DNA from 2 places in the Clostridium sp. D5 genome. Region 1 is predicted to be linked to the other one. Evidence: a T-box and tRNA genes for the amino acid it is inferred to sense, from the RefSeq annotation. Region 1 holds a T-box; the other holds one or more tRNA genes.

The links. The T-box of region 1 lies ahead of proS (proline--tRNA ligase). A T-box ahead of a tRNA ligase gene usually reads a tRNA of that ligase, here a tRNA-Pro.
Positions count from the first base shown of each region.
Region 2: it has a tRNA-Pro gene. The T-box ahead of proS (proline--tRNA ligase) is inferred to sense a tRNA for this amino acid. The anticodon was not compared.

Region 1 is NZ_GL870809.1:372,847-376,171, reverse strand. Features, by position in the region: gene proS (proline--tRNA ligase) at 1-1,167, opposite strand, end outside; T-box leader at 1,319-1,527, opposite strand; gene HMPREF0240_RS01545 (toxic anion resistance protein) at 1,668-2,801, opposite strand; gene HMPREF0240_RS01540 (5-bromo-4-chloroindolyl phosphate hydrolysis family protein) at 2,934-3,325, opposite strand, start outside.
Region 2 is NZ_GL870809.1:823,945-827,269, reverse strand. Features, by position in the region: gene HMPREF0240_RS03605 (FadR/GntR family transcriptional regulator) at 1-7, shown strand, start outside; gene HMPREF0240_RS03600 (hypothetical protein) at 270-467, shown strand; tRNA gene HMPREF0240_RS03595 (tRNA-Pro) at 1,432-1,505, opposite strand; tRNA gene HMPREF0240_RS03590 (tRNA-Gln) at 1,569-1,639, opposite strand; gene HMPREF0240_RS03585 (LL-diaminopimelate aminotransferase) at 1,836-3,050, opposite strand; gene dapF (diaminopimelate epimerase) at 3,052-3,325, opposite strand, start outside.

The DNA of each region.
Region 1 (3,325 bases):
TGTTTCCAGGATTTCACCCAGTTTTGTTGTAATCTCATCTATGGATACGACGATCTTTTCTCTTGTATCGCGGCGGACTACTACTACCTGGTTGTTTTCAATGTCTTTTGGCCCGATTTCAATTCTGGTCGGGATTCCAAGCATCTCCTGCTCGCTGAATTTCCATCCGGGACTCTTTTCTGAATCGTCTATTTTGGCTTTGTAGCCTGCTGCCTTCAGTACATCAAGCAGTTCATTCGCTTTATCCAGGACGCCCTCTTTGTGCTGTGCAATCGGAATCACTCTAGTTTGCACAGGTGCAATTCGCGGCGGCAGTACCAGACCACTGTCATCACCGTGTACCATGATAATAGCGCCGATAATTCTGGTTGAGAGTCCCCATGATGTCTCATATACGCTGTGCAGCTCGTTGTTCTTATCTGCATATTTAATATCAAATGCATCCGGGAATGAGCTTCCGAAGAAATGGCTTGTAGCAGACTGCAGCGCTTTTCCGTCATGCATCAGTGCTTCCACTGTGTATGTGTCCTGTGCACCTGCAAACTTTTCGCTCTCTGTCTTCCGTCCGGAAAGCAGCGGAATCGCCAGATCATCCTGGATGAAGTCTCTGTATACGTCGCGCATGGTCAGAGTTCTCTGCTCCGCCTCTTCGTAAGTTGCGTGGATTGTATGACCTTCCTGCCACAGGAATTCTCTGGAACGTAAAAACGGTCTCGTCGTCTTTTCCCAGCGCAGTACAGAGCACCACTGGTTCCATACCTTCGGCAGATCTCTGTAGGACTGCACTGTCTTACTCCACAGGTCGCAGAACAACGTCTCAGAAGTAGGGCGGATGCAGAATCTTTCCTGCAGTCTCTCCAGCCCGCCGTGCGTCACCCAGGCTACCTCCGGAGCAAATCCCTCTATATGGTCGGATTCTTTCTGGAGCAGCGCCTCCGGAATCAGTACCGGAAGATAAACATTTTCTACCCCCGTATCTTTAAAACGTTTGTCAAGGTCGCTCTGAATATTTTCCCAGATTGCATATCCGTTGGGCAGATAATTCAGACAGCCTTTTACGCCTGAATAGTCGCACAGTTTTGCCTCACGGACCACATCCGTATACCACTGTGCAAAGTCCTCGTCTCTTGATGTGATCGATTCTACCAGTTTCTTTTCCTTTGCCATTATTATGTCTCCTTTTTCATTCTCCAGGGCCCCTGCCCCGTATTTGATATAATGGAAGTAATCTGTCCCGGCTGCAGTATGCCCGATTATAGCCGAAACGCCTCTTAGCATATAAATATATACAAAAACGCCGGGACCTTCTTCCCTTCCAAAAAGGGACCGAAAGTCTCGGCGGTACCACCCTAATTAACTGCATCCCCTGACACAGTTCACTCATACACCGTTAACGCCGGTTCTACGCCGTGTTTTCACACAGCAGCTCCCGGGCCGGTTCTATGCATTTCCTGCAGAAGCCTCGCACCTGATTGCTTCCTCTCTGTGACATTTCGTGCATATACTAATCCCGTTCATCGCCTGTAGTAACTGTGATTCTACTCGAAAAAGCCCTTTTTGTCAAGGCGCTCTCTTTTGAAAAACTCAGGATAAAATATCTCAAATCCTGGATCTGCATACTGCCGTTTTTCTTTCCACGGCGTCCCGTACTCTTTTCAGACAAAATGTTAACCCTGTACCTGCATCAGCTTCTGTTTCAGTTCGCCTTCCAGCCGCAGCATCTCCTGTTCCGCCTCCCGGCGTTTCTGCCGCCCCTCCTGCTGGATATGCATTACCTCGTCCAGAGTAGAGATCAGGGATTCATTCGTCATCTTGAGGGTTTCAATATCCACAATGCCGCGCTCCGACTCTTTTGCAGTTTCAATAGTTGCCATTTTTAGTTTCTCTGCATTCTTACGCAGCAGCTGATTCGTCATATCTGTCACTTCACGTTGGGCCGCTGCTGCCTGCGCTGAATGTTCCACACCAAGTGCAAGTACCATCTGGCTCTTCCACAGCGGAATGGTATTTACAATCGTAGACTGGATTTTCTCTACCATAAGAGTATCGTTCCCCTGTACGAGCCGGATCTGCGGCGCAGTCTGGATAGAAATTGTACGTGTCAGCTCCAGATCATGTATTTTCTTTTCAAACCGGTTGCACATAGAGTCCAGATCTCTCGCTGCCTGTGCATCTTCTGGCAGCCCATCTCTCTGCGCCTTGTTCAGCAGCTCCGGCAGTTTCGTAGTGCGGATCTCCTGAAGCTTTTTCTTGCCTGCCAGTATATACATGGACAGTTCTTTAAAATAGGTAAGATTCACTTCATACATCTTATCCAGTATCGCAATGTCTTTTAACAGCTGTACCTGATGGTTTTCCAGAACTTTACATATCTGGTTGATATTGGTCTCCGCCTTCGCATACTTTGACTTCATAGCGGTTATCTTATTGGAAGTCTTCTTAAATATGCCCAAAAATCCCTTTTCTTCTTCTTCATCAAAATCCTTCAGCTCTTTCACTACACCAGACAGAAGATCTCCGATCTCTCCCAGATCTTTTGTCTTTACATTCTCCAGCGCTGTCTCAGAAAAGTCCGCCATCTTCTTCTGTGTGCCTGCCCCATACTGAAGAATCACGGAAGAGTTGGTCAGGTCGATCTGATTGGCAAAATTTTCGACAGCCCTTCTCTCTTCTTCTGTCAGAATGTTGTCGTCGAAAACAACTTCTTCCTTCTCCACAGTCTCTACAACCTGTTTTTGTTCCTGAAATGGTTCCAGGGTCAGTTCAGGGGTTGCTGCAAATCCTTCAAATTCGTTGTTCATTTTACTTCCTCCATCTGGTAAGTCTGAATCTAACCTCTCTTATTTTTTATAGCTATGAGCACTTAGTGACCGTGCTTTGGTCACTTACGTGCGATGCATTAAAAATTGTTGGCGGGGTTCTTTCGCAACTTACTATTTTTTAAAGTCATCCTTTGTAAGTCCTTCCTGGGCCAGCATGGTGTTCAGAACGGATATGTCGGCTGAAACATTCCATGCCGTATCCTGGAACAGACTGTCCAGCAGTTTCTCAAACGCTGCATTTAATGTTTCCAGAGTTTTCTCGATCTCACTCTTGGACGAAATAATATTCGCGCCCTGTACCGGCTGGGCATCCAGCTCCTCATAGGCTTCCAGAAGCTTGACGGTGGTCGGCAGATAGTACTCCATCATACGGCGGATATCCGGTACATTTTCCGGATTCTGCTCTACCCGGTCAAAAATCCGGTCCACAAGAGTCTCTATCCGGGATATCTTTGCCGAAATCTCCTCCCCCGGAATAGCATCGTTGCATTCATGAATCTTCT
Region 2 (3,325 bases), 450 kb from region 1:
CAGTTAATTATATGGGCAGATATGTGTTATACAAACAAAAAGTAACCAGCCGGTAAAGGTGTGGTTACTTTTTAATCTTACGTTATCTTTCTCTCTTTAATATTGCAGTAATTAGAAAATGATCGAACAGCAGGAAAGACAGATGGCTGGTAAATAAGTAAAATTTCGTAATACCCGCAGTCATTCTGCTGCTTTTGTGTTTATCTTATTCGGTGATGAATTCCTTTCTCGTCTTATACGCCGCGATGAGAAATGTAGAGGCACACATCGTGCCTGTTTTTACCGTATATGCATTAACGATGCTTATCTCCCGGCAATTTATCGGCAGAATGGCAGATAAGTATGGGACGGTACCGGTTGCAATACCATCGATGGTTTGCTTTGCCGTATCTTCCACCGCACTCGGTGTCAGTGTATGTTTCCGCGGATATATAAAACGGATAGAAACATACGATCAGGGACTTTAAAAACTGGCAGCTATCCACTTTCCTCTTACGATTCATGGCAGTATGGACATTTACTAACAACCAGGAGCTTAAGCCCTATACGCTTTCCACATTTGACGCAGCACCATCCTTCAGAAAATAACATGCTTATTAACAGGAGTGTGATCCAGAAAATACAATTAGCAAATATTATAATAGAGTATCGTCCCCGCCCAAAGATTCCAAAACGCTCCAGAATAAAAGTACATACAGCTCCTGTAACGAACAATCTGTTTAATGTACAGCGGGTTATAAATTTTAATTTTTTAGAAGATTCAACAAAATCTTTATAAAAACCCGCTAATAACATTTGGGTAATAATAATTGCTATATCAATTTTCGTCCAGCTATGCATCACTCCCTGCCTTTCTGTAAATGCTTTTACTGAGCATACAGACACTGCCATTCACATTAAATCTGCGTTAGAGCAAGCTTAGCATACTGGCAAAAATACTGCCAGCATATTTCAGTTAAAAATATGTAAAAATAAGGCACTGTATATTTATATTTTAATATACAGTGCCGATAAACAAGAGCTATTTATTGGGGCACAACCTCTTGTGTCAGGTTGTCAGCGTTAAATTTTCTATTAGTGATAATTAGAACTTGCTATCATACAGGCCATCACAACAGCCATAATGTCGCTGACATAGTTTATCATATCCGCCAGCTGTTTGTTTTGAGGATTCTTCTTCATTTCTTTACTCTTAGCCTTCAATTCATCAATTGATCTGCTTTTATTTAATTAATTTCAATGTTTTATATAACCCGTTTAGCACAATATCCTGATAATAGTTACGATGCCACATAAAACACAGTCTACCAATGGAGTGTTAGAATATCCCCCAAAAGAGAGTAATCCTCCGGATAAAGCTGGGGTATAAATACAAAAAGAAAATACCGGAATTCCTGTCTTACATGGAATTCCGGTATCTTACTCAACCAATCGGAGTGACGTGATTCGAACACGCGACCTCTACGTCCCGAACGTAGCGCTCTACCAAGCTGAGCCACACTCCGATATGTATAAACTTGTGCTTCTCTTAAAGAGAAAATTAAGAATCTGCTTTCGCAGATTCTCAACTACGGATGAAGGACTCGAACCTTCACAAACAGAGTCAGAGTCTGTTGTGCTGCCATTACACCAATCCGCATCATCATGTCTTGTCCTTGTCAGACGCAACATGGTTATTATATCAGACTCGCGGAAAAAATCAAGCCCTTTTTTTAATTTCCATCAAAAAATGTTTTAAAGCATATTTTTCTGAATATTCTGAATATGGAGCTCATAGGGGTCAGACCCCTTTGCAGAAGGGTCTGACCCCTATGAGCATGCCCCCCATAAATATACTACATTACTTTGATTCTTTCTATAGCCTCCAGTGTTTTTTCATAGCTGCCAAATGCAGTAAGTCGGAAATACCCTTCCCCGCTTGGGCCAAATCCTGATCCTGGTGTTCCGACTACATTCGCGTTCTCGAGCAGATGATCGAAGAAGTCCCAGGAGGTCATTCCCTTCGGGGTCTGCAGCCAGATATATGGTGCGTTCACGCCTCCGGACACGGTATAACCGGCATCCTTCAGGCCTTCATATATAACTTTAGCATTATTCATATAGTATGCCACCTGTTTTTTCAGCTGTTCTTTGCCTGCTTCAGTATATACAGCTTCCCCGGCACGCTGTACGATGTACGGGGCTCCGTTGTATTTTGTGCCGTGGCGTCTTGCCCACAGGGAATGCAGAGTTACTTCACCGCATTTTATGTCTTTCGGTATGATTGCCGCCCCAAGACGCACTCCGGTGAATCCGGCATTTTTTGAAAAGCTTCTCAGCTCAATGGCACAGGTTCTTGCCCCTTCACATTCATAGATGGTATGCGGTACGTCCTTTTCGGAAATATAGGCCTCATAGGCCGCATCATATATAATGACCGCGCCCACTTTGTTTGCATAATCCACCCATTCCTGGAGCTGTGCCCGGGTAATAGTTGAGCCGGTGGGATTGTTCGGGAAACACAGATAGATGATGTCAGGTGTCTCTTTCGGAAGTTCCGGCGCAAAGTTTGTTTCGGCGGTGCACGGCATGTAGATCACATCGCTCCATGTCTCTGTCTTCACGTCATAGGTCCCGGTCCGTCCGGCCATGACATTAGTGTCCACGTAGACCGGATATACCGGGTCGCATACAGCGATCTTGTTGTCTGTGCTGAAAATCTCCTGGATATTTCCGGAATCGCATTTGGCTCCGTCTGAGATGAATACTTCATCCGCAGAAATATCACAGCCGCGGGCCTGATAGTCATTATCAGCCATAGCGCTGCGTAAAAATTCGTAACCCAGATCAGGGGCATATCCGTGAAATGTCTCTGCTTCGCTCATCTCGTCCACTGCACTGTGCAGGGATTCGATGATGGCCGGTGCCAGCGGCTGCGTAACATCCCCGATACCCAGGCGTATAATCGCTTTGTCCGGATGTTCGGCGGTATAGGCATTCACCTTTTTCGCTATTGTAGAAAACAGATAGCTTCCCGGTAATTTCAAATAGTTGTCGTTTATTTTGAACATTCTAATTCTCCTTTGATGATTGGTTCCATTCCCCGTCGAATACGACCTCAGCGGGGCCTGTCATATATACGGTATCTTTTTCTCTGTCCCATTTGATCAGCAGATCACCGCCCAGCAGCCTGACCGTCACCTCGTCTTCTGTAAGGCCATTTAAGATACTGGAGACGGCCACTGCACATGCACCTGTGCCGCAGGCCAGTGTTTCCCCTGAACCCCTCTCCCACACACGCATGCTGACTGTCTGCCTGTCAAGGACCGCTGCAAACTCTGTGTTG